DNA from 3 places in the Paenibacillus larvae subsp. larvae genome. Region 1 is predicted to be linked to each of the others. Evidence: riboswitches for the same ligand, from Rfam matches in the RefSeq annotation. Region 1 holds a riboswitch; each other region holds the start of a gene.
The links. A riboswitch is a leader RNA that binds a small molecule or an ion and turns the genes downstream of it on or off. The one in region 1 is predicted to bind cyclic di-AMP.
Positions count from the first base shown of each region.

Region 2: it holds a riboswitch for cyclic di-AMP, as region 1 does, so the genes downstream of both, BXP28_RS13315 (C40 family peptidase) here and BXP28_RS10845 (TrkH family potassium uptake protein) in region 1, are expected to answer to the same signal.
Region 3: it holds a riboswitch for cyclic di-AMP, as region 1 does, so the genes downstream of both, BXP28_RS17735 (resuscitation-promoting factor) here and BXP28_RS10845 (TrkH family potassium uptake protein) in region 1, are expected to answer to the same signal.

Region 1 covers NZ_CP019687.1:2,078,832-2,084,163, forward strand. Annotated here, with positions in the region: partial or broken gene BXP28_RS10845 (TrkH family potassium uptake protein) at 1-992, opposite strand, end outside; cyclic di-AMP (ydaO/yuaA leader) riboswitch at 1,017-1,190, opposite strand; gene BXP28_RS10850 (CPBP family intramembrane glutamic endopeptidase) at 1,362-2,966, shown strand; gene uvrC (excinuclease ABC subunit UvrC) at 3,050-5,029, opposite strand; gene trxA (thioredoxin) at 5,161-5,332, opposite strand, start outside.
Region 2 covers NZ_CP019687.1:2,556,451-2,561,782, forward strand. Annotated here, with positions in the region: gene BXP28_RS13315 (C40 family peptidase) at 311-1,186, opposite strand; cyclic di-AMP (ydaO/yuaA leader) riboswitch at 1,189-1,336, opposite strand; gene BXP28_RS13320 (polysaccharide deacetylase family protein) at 1,623-2,633, shown strand; gene BXP28_RS13325 (3D domain-containing protein) at 2,937-3,827, opposite strand; gene BXP28_RS25165 (IS3 family transposase) at 4,415-4,597, opposite strand; gene BXP28_RS13335 (sugar phosphate nucleotidyltransferase) at 4,808-5,332, shown strand, end outside.
Region 3 covers NZ_CP019687.1:3,424,914-3,430,245, forward strand. Annotated here, with positions in the region: gene BXP28_RS17730 (ABC transporter ATP-binding protein) at 1-582, opposite strand, end outside; cyclic di-AMP (ydaO/yuaA leader) riboswitch at 839-1,059, shown strand; gene BXP28_RS17735 (resuscitation-promoting factor) at 1,335-2,486, shown strand; gene rnmV (ribonuclease M5) at 2,604-3,158, shown strand; gene rsmA (16S rRNA (adenine(1518)-N(6)/adenine(1519)-N(6))-dimethyltransferase RsmA) at 3,155-4,060, shown strand; gene yabG (sporulation peptidase YabG) at 4,111-4,989, shown strand; gene veg (biofilm formation stimulator Veg) at 5,234-5,332, shown strand, end outside.

The DNA of each region.
Region 1 (5,332 bases):
GGTTGTTTTAATGCCGCCCCCGTCGAACCCGGAGAGGCCCCGATAAACATCAGAATAATAATGAAAAACTGCGTAGCCTGCCTTAAGGAACTTATATCAAGCGTATTGGCGCCTGCTGTACGCGGAGTGACAGACTGGAAAAAAGCGGACAGTACCTTGCCAAAAAAACCTTGCTGTCCCATGGTTGCCTGATTCGTATACTCAAATATAAAGATGACCAGAGCACCAAATACTATCAGAAAAGCCGTTGCAGATAATACCACTTTGGTATGTAAGGATAATCGCCGTGTCTTCTTGTATTCCATAATGTCTGACATAACGATAAATCCTATACCTCCAATTACAATCAGTGCCATTGACGTAAAATTAATGATAAAGTCATTTTTGTAACTCGTTAAGGAAGAAAACGGTCCTGAGATTGAACCGAACAAGTCAAATCCGGCATTGTTAAAAAACGAAATTCCATGAAAAATCCCAAACAGAAGGGCTTTCGGAAAACCGAGGTCGAAGGACCAGCGGATAGTAAAAAGGGCAGCCCCTATCCCTTCAATCGTTAAGGAATAGACGAGCACTTTCCGGAATAATCGTACAATCCCTTCCATTGAACTTTGATTAAGAGCCTCCTGAAGAACAAGCCTCTCCCTTAAGGAAATTCTCTTCTTCCGCAAAAAAGCGATTAAAGTTGCCATGCTCATAAAACCTAGACCGCCGACCTGAATCAATAAAATAATGACTACCTTGCCGAAGACGGTAAAATGTGTCTCTGTATCTACAACTACAAGTCCTGTTACACAAGTGGCGGAAGTTGCAGTAAACACGGCGTCAATGAATGGCATGGAATAGCCGTCTGCTGAAGATATCGGAAGCATCAGCAGAAGCGCACCGATCAGTATAATACTGGCAAATCCAAGAACTAAAATCTGCGGGGGCTTTAATCTGAATATTTTGCCCGGTATGTTCATCATTTCCTCCTGAAACACAAAAAAAGGCATTGGAAACCCACTGCCTCATCGGTATGGTTCCCCATGCAAAGCCTACGAGGTTAGCTGACGGATTCGGATGCATAGGTCACCCTATTCACCGGTCTATGCGCATTTCTGCACAATGTGTATACTTAGGTATACCCGGCGAAATTCACCCCAATTAAATGGTTCCCCCGTTTTACTATTGAAATTCAGCTTATATATTTGAATGATTGAATTATATATGTCTTTTCTACCGGACACAAAGTCATTATTGACCGAAATCCAGCGAAAATAGCCGTTAAATCACCTTGTTTGAAACGCTGAGGCATGCGCTGGCATCCTTACACATTCTATGATAACTTTAGGATGAAACTCTTCATTTTAAGGAGCTTTTCTATGAAAATCAAACCCGGCAACCGCTATCTTGTTTTTCTCGCTATTATAGGTATTATTCTCTACTTATCAGTGGCCTTTATACCCCCTGCGGACGAAATAGATGATGAAGCCTATATGTATGAAAACAGTCCGCTTCTTTCCAAGAAAGAAGCCGCGGATAAAGCCGTGATTTTCCTGAACGATAAACAAATGTTCCTGGAAAATCCCGTAACCTACACTGTGTATCAATCAGAGTCAAACCTCAGCGGGTATATCCAGAAGGAGAATCTTACTGGATCTTACGAGGATTTTAAAGAAAAGTTCCCTCTTGAATATTATTTGATTCAGGTCATTGACGGGGCGGATGGCAGACAATTTGAAGTAAAAGTGGATTTTCAGACAGGGGCCGTGGTGGGTTGGTATTCCAAACCTGATCAGTTAGATCCCCCTACGGAAGACCAAGCAGAAACCATAGGGCGCAAAGCCATTCAAGATATGGGCTGGCCGCAGGAGCAATTTAAACTCACCGGACTAAGCACGCCCGAAGCGGATCTGGTTTTCGAACAACAGCAGCCGTCGATTGGAGGGGCTCACCTGAGAATTCAGGTTCAGTTGGATCACAATATGATTGCAGGAGTTTCACCTGATTTCGCAATCCCGGATTCGTTTATAAAGTGGATGGACTCACAAACGGATACCGCGGGTACAATGACTTTAATCAGCATGCTGCTCAATATCGGAATGACTATTTCGGCTGTTATTTATGTCATTTTAAAGCGCCGGCAAATTGCATTTCATCGCGGGGTCCTTTTATGCACCGTCTATCTTGTTCTGTATTCTCTCAACAATGTCAATTTGTATCCGACCTACAAAGTATATAAAGGGCATTTTGCGGCAGGATGGGAAAGTATGTTTTCCGTTCTGCTAATGAACATGCTGATAATTGTGATAGCTGTTTTCCTGTATTTCCTTCTTCTTGCAGGTAATCAGATGTGGCAAGAACAAGGATGGAGACCAATACCAAGGTGGAAAGACAGAAACTTTGGTAATGAAGTTCTTAGCGGCATGGGAAGGGGATATTTACTCTGCTTGTTTTTGATGGGCCTACAGCAGCTCCTGTTTTTTATAGCCGATAAAAACTTCCACGTATGGTCTGTCAGCGACCCGGGCGATTCTCCTCTGAATATGTTGAATCCGTGCATCTATCCTTTAATGGCCTGGGTAGCCGCTATTTCAGAGGAGGCAACATTTCGGCTCTTCGGTATCATTTTGTTTAAAAAGCTGTTTAGAAACAACTTTATAGCTATACTGGTGCCCAGCATCATTTGGGCTGCCGGTCATACTCAGTACCCGGTATTTCCTGTTTACACCCGGTTGATCGAAGTCACCATTTTAGGCATCGTATTTGGTTATGCGTTTTTGAAATTCGGCTTTTTTACAGCCCTGTTTGCCCATGCGGCCATGGACAGTACACTTATGGGATTATATTTGATGACGGTGGGCAATGATGCATCCCTCTTCGGGGGAATCTTCTACATGATCCTCCCTGCTCTTGTGGCAGGAGTCCTTTGGCTTTTTCATAAATGGCTGTTGAAAGGAATCCGTTTTGCAGTCTTTAGACGGTAAGTCTTTGTATTCGTCTATTAACAACAAGCATCCTTCACCATCCTTCAATAGGAGGGAAGCTGCTCTTTCTCTTATCCATGCCCCTAATCCCCTGTTGGAGTATCCATATTTCCATTCAGGGATGTCAAAATCTGTGCCGCCAATTTGTCTCCGATCCCGATGGGGCGGAAGTCTTCGACTTTCGCCTCTTTGATTTTTTTGACGGAACCAAAATGTTTGAGCAGCAGCTTACGGCGTTTTTCCCCAATGCCTGGGATGGCATCTAATTGGGATTGGACCATCGATTTTGCCCTTCGTTCGCGGTGGAAAGTAATGGCAAAACGGTGCACTTCATCCTGAATGCGGTTCAGTAAATAAAATTCCTGGCTGTCCCTTGGAATTGGAACAACCTCGGCCGGATCTCCCATTAACAGCTGGGCTGTTTTATGTTTTATGTCTTTGGATAATCCGCAAACGGGAATGTAGAGGCCAAGTTCGTTCTCAAGAATATCTATGGCGGCGGAAATCTGCCCCTTGCCTCCGTCCACGATAATTAAATCCGGCATTTCGAGCCCATCCTTTAGGACACGCTCATAACGCCTGCGAATAACCTCCCGCATCGACGAATAATCATCCGGTCCCTGGACCGTCTTGATTTTGAACTTCCGGTATTCTTTTCGTTCCGGTTTCCCATCGATGAATACAACCATAGCCGCGACAGGGTCCGCCCCCTGGATGTTGGAATTATCAAAGGCTTCAATGCGTCGGACATATCCGGTTCCTATCCACTCTCCAAGGTTTTCAACCGCCTTGATTGTCCGTTTCTCATCCCGTTCAATCAGGCGGAATTTTTCCTCCAGTGCCACACGGGCATTGTTTGCAGCCATCTCAACCATCTGCTTCTTAAGGCCTCTCTGGGGAAAATGTACTCTAACACCCAGCCAGGATTCCAGCGCTTCCTTAACCATGCCTTCCTCTGCATCCGAAGGTAAAACGGGCCCCTCCTGTTCGCGGGGATGCTCTTTTTGAAATTCATCCTCTTTTTGCAAAGCCTCAATAAAAGAATCTTTCCCGGAAATCTCGTGCGATTCCCCCGCTTTCTGTTCCCCGGCCTTGTTTCGAAGAGGCAGAAAGATTTCTTTTGGCAATGCCGGATTATCACTATATGCCTGGGTCACATAGGTTATAAAGTCCTCATACTCATCCCCGTAAAAAGGAAACATCGAGACATGCCGTTCAATCAGCTTGCCTTGCCGCATATATAAGATCTGGACGCACATCCAACCCTTATCGGTAGAATAACCAAACACATCCCGGTCCACATGGTCAGCCATAGTAATCTTCTGCTTTTCCATAACAGCTTCAATATACGCAATTTGATCCCGTAATTCCTTTGCCCGCTCGAAGTTTAATTCTTCGGCAGCTGCGTGCATTTTGGCTGTCAGATCCCGCTTGATTTCCTCATGTCCGCCGTTCAAAAAGCGGGTAATCCCTTGAATCATCTCTTCGTTTTGCTCCTTTGTGACATCGTACACGCAAGGAGCCAGGCATTGTCCCATATGGTAATACAGGCATACCCGGTCCGGCATATGCTTGCATTTGCGCAGCGGATAAAGACGGTCCAGCAGCTTTTTGGTTTCCTGTGCAGCATATGCGTTGGGATAAGGACCGAAGTATTTGCCCCTATCTTTCACGATCTTTCGCGTTACCTCAAGCCTAGGATGTTCTTCATGGGTGATTTTAATATAAGGGAACGATTTATCATCTTTTAATAGAACATTATAACGGGGCCGGTGCTTTTTGATTAAGTTGCATTCCAGAATGAGGGCCTCAATATTGCTGGAGGTTACAATGTATTCAAAATCACGGATTTCAGAAACAAGCCGCTGCGTCTTCCCGTCATGACTGCCTGTAAAATAAGACCGGACCCGGTTCTTCAATACTTTTGCTTTTCCGACATAAATGATGACGCCATCTTTGTTTTTCATCAAATAACAACCGGGCTGATCCGGCAGCAGCGCCAGCTTGTTACGAATCAGTTCCGTACTTTTTCCGCGCTCCTTCGGATCTTCATGCTGGGTCATACCTTAGTCCCCCTTTCCTGGCTTCTCCTCTTTTTACATGGCGGTTTATCTATGTTCATTTCTCTTCTTATTTTTGCACAAAAAAGCTCCTTTTCCGGCACGGCAGAAAAAGAGCTCCTTTTGGCCTAACATTACTGATGGCGGGACAGCAGATTGATCAGTTGATCTTTGGACTGTACGCCCACTGCTTTATCTACCGGTTGACCCTCTTTAAAAACGATCAAGGTAGGGATGCTCATCACTCCAAAACGGGAAGCGGATTCCGGATTCTCATCCACATTTACTTTAGCAATCTTGGTATCC
Region 2 (5,332 bases), 480 kb from region 1:
TCGCCTCCTTTCCCTATCAGTCTATGAAACTCTATTAAAAAGGGAACGGCGTCACCCATGTCATTTTTGTTGTCAAGTTGTAACCATTTGCCTGTACGGCTTATTCTATAATGAAAACAATAAAACAAAGAAGAATATCTGAGTTTTTCTGGGACAAGTAGAAATTACAGTTTTTACTATTTCCGTAGTGCTTTTTTAGCGCCCCAAGTAAGACCGGTATTTAGACTCTATTATCTATCAAGAAAAACCGCCTCCGGACAATGTCCGAAAGCGGTCTGACTCTCTAACTCGTTCCAATATAGGTATGTCCTTACATTACTTTTTTAGCGCCTACATACACATTTTTCCAATAACTGTTTCCTAAACTATCGATTTTGACTCCATCACTGGTAGCGGAAATAAATTGGTTACCGCCGATATAAATGCCCACATGGAACACCTTACCGCCGCTTGCGAAGAAGACAAGGTCTCCCTGTTCCGGGTTGGATACGGAAGTTCCCGCAGAACTGTACATGCCTGAAGAAGTTCTCGGAAGAGTAATATCCTGTTTATTAAAGATATAAGTTACAAACCCAGAGCAGTCGAACCCGCTTGGAGATGTTCCTCCCCATTGGTATGGGACTCCGATATACTGTTTGGCTGTAGATACGATTGCTTTCTTAACAGATGAGGCTGTATCGTTGTCTGGTACTGCAGGCTTATACCAAGCCGGAGCATGGTATTTGCCGTCTGCTCCAAGAATACCAATTTCATTGTTTGCATCCCATTGGACAATATGTCCAAAGTGATCTCCTATAGAGCGGATATGTACATAAACACGCCCATTTTTAATAACAGGTGGAGTGCGCAAAGTTACGCTTCTATTATCTACCTTTGCTTCAACCTTACCGGATCCCAATTCAAGCACATGGCCGTTTCCTGTGACTTTGACCCTGACTTGAGAATCGTTATTAATCATTTGATGCTCCACTTTATAACCTAAATCATCGGCTACTGCCCGAAGAGGAGTCATCAATGATCCTTGATACAAATAAGGCATAGCATCCGGAAAATCAACCAGATGGTCGTTGATCTGAACTTTAACCCCGTCTGGAATAGCTGCGTGTGTAGTCGTAGCGGATGCAAATAAACCTGTAGTTACTAAAGCACCTGAAAGGACAAGACTTTTCAACCATTTCGTGGACAAAAACATTTCCTCCTTATAGCCTCCGAGGTTAGTTGACGGGTTCGGGAAGAGGTATTCCCTAATGCGTAAATCTAGCAAATTCACCCCAGTAAATCGTCCCCCGTACCTGCTCCCTGATTGTGAAAGAGCAGGACTCGGCATCATATTCTTATAAAAGTACAACAAATTTCCCTGTTGAAAGGTTAGCATAATTCATCAGAGTTTACAACCCTGCCGCCTATTAAAAACTTTTATAATTCGAATCAATTTCATAATACAACTGGTGAGCGCTTAATAGACAAGATATAGATGAATACGGTTCAGATTTAACTACTTCTTGTAACCGTTCGGATTGAATTCTGAGTTATGAAATTGATTCATTGGCTCGGTCCGCATAAAAAAGATTCCGCTTACAAAAACTATTCTCATTAAAATCTTAGAACGGAGGCGGTTTCTAATGGAAAGTAAACCTGGTATTGTTTGGATTTGTGTCATTTTATTGACGTTTATAGCCACCGGATGCATGCCTTCCAGTTCTCCTTCTAAATCCGTACAGCCACCTGCCGGTACAAAATCCCAGGATATAATGCAGGAATGGACCGAACAGCAAACCAAATACACCCCCGTCCTTGACAAATATCCGCCCGGTCCGATTCCCGTCCCTACTCTTCCGGTTTCGCCTGTTCCGAAGCCGACTCCAAAACCTAAGGGAGAGAGGCATGAAACTAATAAGCCGTCGCTGCCGGTACAAAAACAATCGGATAAAGCGGGGAAACGATCCGGTAAACAATCTGCCCAGCAAAAAAAGCTATCTTTGGGGGAATTGAGGCGAAAGTATGCAGAAACATTCATTCTCAGCGGCCCGTCCAGGCAAAAAAACATAGCCCTTACTTTTGATGACGGGCCTGACCGCCATTTTACGGTTCAGGTTTTGGATATCCTGAAAAAATATAGGGTACATGCAACTTTTTATTTAGTTGGAAACAAGGCCAAGGCGAATCCCGATATTGTAAAACGTATTGTCAAAGAGGGGCATACGGTAGGCAATCATTCTTATTCCCATCCTCTTCTGACCAAAATGAGTCTCCGGCAATTCCAGCAGCAGGTAGAATCAGCGGAACAAATTTTACTCAATTTAACCGGTTATTTACCTAAGTGTTTCCGCCCTCCCTATGGTGCCATTAATGAAGAGCAGCTTGTTTGGGCGGCTTCCAAAAATTATCTGGTCACAAACTGGGATATTGATTCCCTCGATTGGAAGGGACTTTCGTCAGAACAGGTTTTGACAAATATATGGAGTCACAGACACCCGGGGGCTATTGTCCTCCAACATTGCGGGGCAGGGAATGCAAATCATGATTTGTCCGGCTCTGTAAAGGCACTTCCCCAGCTTATTGAGAAACTTGCGGCCGAAGGATATCGATTTGTTACCGTACCGGAACTTCTGAATATACCCTCTTCCCGGTAATAAATAGAAAAATATCATTCCAGGAAATAACGACCCAATTTCTTTTCAGATATTCCGGAACGAATAGCGCCGAAGCAAAAATCTTTTCCCTTTGCATACTTTGTCTGCTCAATGAAAGGGACTCCCCAATTTACGGGAAGTCCCTTTCTTACTGCCGGCAAAGCCTTTGCATTCATTGTTACGGGGGAAAAGGTTTTAGCTGGAGAGCGTTAGCGGGTGCCTTTCATTCCGGGAAATCACGATACAGTATCTTTCAAATTTCCTGGAATGAACAGGGCCGGAAGCAAAACCTTTTCCCTTTATTTATTTTAAAACATACAATTGGATTTGCTGAACCCCAAAATTATTTACGTGTTTTTTTGAACCCGGGATGTAAATATCGATTTTATTCCCTTTAATCGCACTGCCTGTATCGACAGCTTTGGCGATCATTCCTTTAGCAGGAAGTCCCGGGAAAGAATAGCCTGTAATGTATACCGTTGAACCTAGCGGAATAACTTTAGGATCAACCGCAATAGTACCCAAAGTCAGCTTGTTGCCGAAAGAATCAACACCACCCCATGGACCGTTTTCACTGGGATCACCGGAATAAGCGGTAGCTTTCATGTTCACCATTTTGCTGTAATTTACTGTCTTGCCTGAAGCAGTGGTCAACGAGTTGCCGCTCGCAGCTGTTTCCTTGTTATTAGGTGTCTTCGCTTCAGGTTTGACAGCTTCTGTTTTGGCTGCCGGTTTGGCAGGTTTAGAAGTTTGCTGCGGAGCTTGCTGGTTTTGCTGGGAGGGTTGCTCCGGTTTAGAATCAGTTGCTGGTTCCGCCGTCTCCTGTGAGGCCATTTCTACCTTTTTAGGTACCTTCAATTCCATGCCCTTGGTCAGTTTTAATGGGTCGGCGTCTATATTAATAGCCATAAGCTCCAAAGCATCTACCCCCAGACGGTTGGAGACATTCCATAATGTATCATCTTCCTCCAAAACCACCGTATCATGGTCAGCCGTGGTAGAAGCTTGTCCTTTAATTAACTCTTGAAATTCTTTTCCGGGGTTTATCGCGTAGGAACCAAGCACATCCTGATAGGATTGGGTAATTTGGGTCACTTTGGCTCCTTCCGTCATCTGTGCGCTAGTGGGAGCCGTAAATCCAACCAAAGTCAGCAAGGCAGTTGCACTGGCAATACATGTTTTCACGTGCTTCATACTAGTTTACTCCTTTTGTTAAGATAGCTCCATTTCTCGAATAGCCCAGACTTCCATCTAAACTGGTCTATTAAACGATCAACAGTAGTTTTTTGATGAAGTAGATTCATTCTATGATCGATTTCTATTTTCCGTTCCAAAATAGGTTTCGACATTTATTCATATGCCCGGATTGCGGGCTCTCTATTTGCTCTACAAACTATCATATGTATCTACCAAAAATAAATAACTATAATATGGAAAAAAAGCTTCTGAGAAAAAGCTGAGGAAAGGGAAAAAACTAGTGGTATCAATAGTTTGAACGAACTATTTTTACAAATATGGGGGGAGTTTTATCAGAAAACTTACATGGTCCCCTCATGATTTACTCATTTTTCTCATCCTTTCCCCATGTATTTTTATTCAGAGTTGATGAAAAAAGATAAGAAAGCAGTACCCTTTTATGCCAACATTACTTTCAGAACGATTCCACTTTAAAGTCACACGATTGGCCTTTATATCTATTGTTTGTTACCCTGTTGTATAAATTTTTTTTACTTGGGATCATTATTTATTTTGGACACATACTATCTTAATCATCACTTTTCTCAAGGTTGCAATTTATGCCCGACAGTCTTAATTGAGATGGATTGAATTTGGTTTTTGTCGTAAAACTCATATGGAGAAAGATCACAAATGCTCGAATGAATTCGTTGCTCGTTGTAAGACCGAATGTACCCGCCAACAGCCCGGTAGGTTTCTCCGTACGTCTTAAATTCGTGTCGTGCCAAACACTCATCTATATTCGGCGTTTTTGGCTGAATTTGTCAGCAAGTGGGGGACCCGGTATGCGAAGTGTTCCCGCCGCCACGCCAGCAAGGACATGAGCCAATTTTTTCGCCTTATGCGATAAGCGTCCATGAGCTTCTGTCAATGGAGCATATCATTTAACTATGGTAAAAAAATATGCCAACCATTGTGCAGAAAGGGGCGGCCGCTTGATGAAAGGAGTTATTCTTGCCGGAGGATCAGGTACCCGGCTAAAGCCGATGACCCGGTTTCTTAATAAGCATCTCTTGCCTGTCGGTCCTTACCCGATGATTCATTATGCAATTTCCAAAATGGCCGAGGCGGGAATCCGTGATATATTGCTCGTTACAGGAAAACATTCCGGCGGGTTGTTTATGGACTATATCGGCAGCGGCCGGGAGTGGAACGTCCGTATGTCGTTTAAAGTGCAGGAAGAGCCGGGAGGCATCGCTCAGGCTCTTGCCTTGGCGGAGGGCTTCGTTAATCCCGGGGAAAAATTCGTTGTACTTCTCGGCGACAACCTGTTCGAAGACTCGCTGACGGAGGAATTCGCCCGCTTCAGGGAGCAGCCCGAGCAAGCCCGCGTGTTCTTAAAAGAAGTTGAAGAACCCCGCAGGTACGGAGTGCCGGTCATGGACGGCTCGCGCATTGTGCGGATTGAGGAGAAGCCGGAATTGCCGAAATCGTCCTACTGCGTGACCGGCATCTATATATAC
Region 3 (5,332 bases), 1.3 Mb from region 1:
ATGCGAACTGAGCAGGAAGCTTGCCCCGTTTTCCTTATATTTCGACATTAAATCCAAGAGAGAGCGCATGGCTAAGGGATCAAGACCCAGAAAGGGTTCATCGATCACATAGAGAGAAGGTCTGACGAGAAAGGCGTTCATAATCATAACCTTCTGCTTCATTCCTTTGGAGAGCTGTGTGGAGAAACTGCCGGTTTTTTCTTTCATGTGGAATTCATTCAGCAGAATCTCAGCTCTTTCTTCCAGCTCTTTTCGATTCAGCCCATAGGCCATGGCAGTCAATTCAAGATGCTCTTGGATAGTCAGCTCTTCATAAAGTTCAGGGCTTTCCGGTACATAAGCGTAAGAGCTGCGGTAGGAAGTTCTGTTTTCTTTCAGGGTATTTCCGTGGATGCGTATGGATCCCTGTTGGGGTTCCAGTAGCCCCAGGATGTGCTTTATCGTGGTACTTTTGCCGGCTCCGTTTAATCCGATGAGGCCTACCATTTCTCCTTTTTTAACGGAGAACGTGATATTTTTTAAAACGGGTTTTCCTGGCAAATAGCCCCCATAAAGTTCTTCAACGGTAAGGACATCTGTCATCATGATCACCTGCTTTTATTGCTAAATGCTGTAAAACTATTATAATCAAAACTGAGTCAAAAGCATAATTGGAATACATTTCCTTAGAAATTCTCATAAAAATTTAGTTTTAATGAGGAAAAGGCAGAAAAGATGGGGGTTATCTTCATATAATGGACTAATAAAGCCAAATTTTAATGAAAATAAGGGTGGCTTCCTCTTTACAGAATATGCTGGAACAGCGTAATATACTTTCATGATAACTTAATAAGCTATCTCAATGTGATCGCTGAATTTCCTGGTAACAGGAAAACGGGGGGAACCGCTGTGAATACCGATAGGTGGGAAAAGTCGAACCTAATCGGAGGGTAACAGACCATTATGGGGTGAATCCTTACAGGTCCGGGCTGGTGAAGAATACCGGCAAGGGTGGGTAAGGTAGGGCTACTCTCAGTCCGAATCCGTCAGCTAACCTCGTAAGCACATGAGAGAGGGTACATTGTAGTGTCGTCTTTAAAAATTAAGACAGATTTTCTCAGGCCACGGGAAGATTCCTCTTTCCCTGGCTTTTTTTGCTTTCGTTAGGACGAGGATCCGTCAGGGATCCACTAAAGACTAAAGAAGGAGGTGGATTGAACCCGCTGGTGCCACTACCTTGTCATCGGATACGGGGGAGGCCTAACAAGGCACGGCATTCATTATATTTTACTTGAGTCACGTCATTTTAATCATGCATAAACTCGACGGCGGGACTTTGAAGGAGGACCGAAGAAGTGGGCAATATATCGAACCCTGAGACCCATGAAAAACGATCATCCAGCATGTCCTTCGCATTGCGATGGAAGCATGAAAACTTGCGTATGATTTCTATTGTGGCCATTATTTCATTCGCTTTGACTTTCATGTTGTTGGTGTTGTTGTACGGTACGGCTACCAAGAGCGTATCCCTAGTTGTGAATGGACAAGAGAAAAACGTCGAAACCAGACAATGGGTCCTGCAGCGGCTACTGGATGACGAAGCTATTACAATCGGAGAACACGATTATGTGTCTGTAGCGCTGGACAGCAAAATTCAAGACGGTCAGAAGATTGTGATTGACCACGCTATACCGGTTGAACTGAAAGCTGATGGACAGACCAAAACTGTTTACACAACTGCAAGAACGGTAGAAAGTGCATTGAAGGATTTTAATATAACTTTGGCAGATTTGGATAAAGTAAAACCTTCCATGGACTCAGCTCTAACTCCGAATATGGGCATTCAGGTTATCAGGGTAACAAAGGAGTATGAGGACATTACCGAACCAATTGCCTTTGACGTTGTGAAGAAAAATGAGGAACAGCTGTTAAAAGGCAAGGAACAAATTGTGCAGGAAGGCAAGGAAGGCATCCTGTCCAAGAAAAAAGAAAAGATTTTTGAAGATGGCGTACTGGTTGCTGAAGCCATTGTGAATCAGGAAGTACAGTCCGAGAGCGTAAACAAAGTCATTGCTGTCGGTACAAAAGAACCTGTGACGATTGCCTCGGTTCCCGAACCGAAACAAATACCCGCCATGGTTAATAAATCTACGGTGAAACAACCTGAAACGAATTCAGGCGGGCCCCTGGCTAACAGTAAAAAAATCTTGAAAAATGTTACGTTGACGGCCTACTCCGCTCAAGAGCCAGGCTTAAGTATGGCTACGGCTTCCGGTGCAAAAGCTGCAGAAGGAAGAACCATTGCGGTTGACCCAAGTGTTATCCCTCTTGGATGGTGGGTATACATTGAAGGTATCGGCTATCGTCGTGCGGAAGATACAGGCGGAGCGATCAAAGGCAACAAAATCGACGTTTATTTCGATACATTAGACCATGTGAACCGTTTTGGGGTAAAACGCGGCCTGACGGTTCACGTTATTGGACCAAACAAACCATCCGAAGACTAATCCCTGCATAAACAGGGTATACTGCTTCCCATACAAGATGGCGAAAAAGAAGAGGAGGTTCCTCTTCTTTTTTCTGCGTTCTGTGAAGTTTGAAGGAAGAGAAGAAGGGGAAACTAAATGATTAAAGAGATCATTGTCGTTGAAGGCAAGGATGATACAACAGCCATTAAACGGGCCGTAGAGGCGGAAACGATTGAAACAGGAGGTTCTGCAATTAATCCGGCTACTATAAAACGTATAGCTCTGGCCCAGCAGCGCAGGGGTGTCATTATTTTTACAGATCCGGATCACGCGGGGGAAAGAATCCGCAAAATAATTTCAGCCAAAGTCCAGGGATGCAAGCACGCGTTTATAACCAAAGAGGATGCAGAAAATAAAGGGGATATCGGGGTGGAGAATGCTACTCCGGAAGTTATCCGCAAAGCTCTGCAAAACGTTCGTACGGAGTATGAAGGGGCAGTCTCCCAGCTTACTATGGAGGACTTGATCCGTGCCGGCCTGATCAATCATCCGGAAGCAGCCTCACGCCGTCTGGAAGTAGCCAAGCGGCTTGGAATCGGTTATTGTAATGGTAAGCAATTTTATAAACGCTGTTCTATTTTTCAAATCTCCAAGGAGGAATTTGAAGCGGCGGTAGAACAATTACAGGATAAAGAAGAGGAGACTTTATGAATTCACACTCCCATTCCTCCCGGGATGTAGCTACTCCAAGAAAAACAAAAGAAATCATTCAAAAACACGGATTTTCATTTAAAAAGAGTCTGGGGCAAAACTTTTTGATGGATTTGAATATCCTGCGCCAGATCGTATCAGCGGCTGAACTGACTTCGCAAAAGGGTGCTCTGGAAATTGGACCTGGCATCGGAGCATTGACCCAGCAACTTGCCAAACAGGCGGGTAAAGTAGTAGCTGTTGAGATTGACCAAAGGCTATTGCCGATTTTGTCGGAAACCCTGGAAGGGTACCCGGCCGAAGTGATTCACGGGGATGTGCTCAAAATGGATTTAAAAGAGCTTCTCCGGGATAAATTTCAACAAGTTTCTGCGGTTACTGTAGTAGCAAACTTGCCCTACTATGTAACGACCCCCATTATTATGAAACTTCTTGAGAATAAGCTTCCTTTAGAAAATATTGTGGTCATGATTCAAAAGGAAGTAGCTGAGCGGATGGCGGCAGTCCCCGGGTCAAAGGATTACGGCAGCTTAAGTATTGCTGTCCAGTATTACTGTGAAGCGAGAGTTATTTCAATAGTTCCACGTACCGTTTTCGTCCCCCAGCCTAACGTGGATTCAGCCGTTATTAAACTTGCCTTGCGGAAGGAACCACCGGTTAGGGTAAGTGACGAAGCTTTCTTTTTTGAGGTCATACAGGCATCATTCGCGCAAAGACGGAAAACGATCTATAACAACCTGGCTGCCAGATATTGCAGCAAAGAAAATAAGAAAGAGATGGAAGCTCTTTTGCGGGAAGCCGGCATCCAGCCTTCTAGACGGGGAGAAACGCTCAGCATTGAGGAATTTGCCCGGCTCAGTGAAATATTGCTCCAATATAAGCAAGGGAAAATAACAAAATAGACACCAATTACCCAATGCCGCCATAGGATAGCCTAGGGGAGGGGATTACCATGAGGCAGGGTGACCTGGTGACGAGAAAATCCTACGGTGGAGACATCCTTTTTCGCATTGAACAAATTATATTCTCCGAGAAGGCGGTATTGCGGGGAGTGGATTACCGGTTGATGGCCGATGCACCGGTTCAGGACCTGGAAAGGGCCAATTCATCCTCTTCAAGTGATTACCCCAGGCTTAACGAGCCTACGGTGCTTGAAACGATGAGACGAATGGGGCAGTTCCGCAAACAACAGCATTCCCGCAATCAATCCGTAATCTCTCAAAAGAATGCGGCCCACTCCCATTTTTTCGAAATGCCGGGGAAAGTGCTTCACCTGGATGGCGACCCATCTTATTTAAAGAAAAGCCTTCATTTATACAACAAGCTTCGAGTGCCTGCCGAGGGCTTTTATGTTAATGAAAAACAAATGCCGGATGTCCTGTACCGTTTATTGCCTCGGATTAAACCGGATATTGTGGTTATAACCGGACATGACGGGCTTATTAAGAACCGGAGAAAGGACTTGAACAGCCTTGAGAGTTATAAAAATTCGCTATACTTTGTTAAAGCTGTTCAAATAGCCCGTCAGTATGAACGGAGTAGAGATAATCTAACCATAGTGGCGGGGGCTTGCCAGTCTCACTTTGAAGCTTTGCTTCATGCAGGAGCCAATTTTGCAAGTTCTCCTGCCCGGATTCTGATTCACGCCTTAGATCCGCTGTGCATTGCTTCCAAATTGGCCTGTACCTCTATACGGGATACAATCTCTATGATTGACATGGCCGAACTGACGGTAACAGGCCTCGAGGGTTTAGGAGGATTGGAGTCCAGAGGAAGCTACCGCTTAGGTGTTCCCCGGCTTAAGGCTTACGAAAAAGAATCCGTTCCATAACATCTATAGCGCCCTTAAAGGGTGCTTTTTTGTGTAAAGATAAGTAAATATAAGCCGACAAGAGCCATTTTCTTTTCTTTCCGTATAATTTCCATAAAAATAACAAACCCTGTCTAAAGAGTTAACTGAAATTAATCCCGATAGACTGTTGACAATAAACTTGCCATCCTGATATAATATTTGGTTCGCTTGACAAAATGTCAGGGTTTGGGTATAATATATACGGAAAGAGGTGGTTGAGGTAATGGCAAAAAATTCGCTGTTGGAAATTAAACGCAGTTTGGATCCGCATGTAGGACAAAAGATTCGTTTAAGAGCAAACGGTGGCCGCCGAAAGACCATT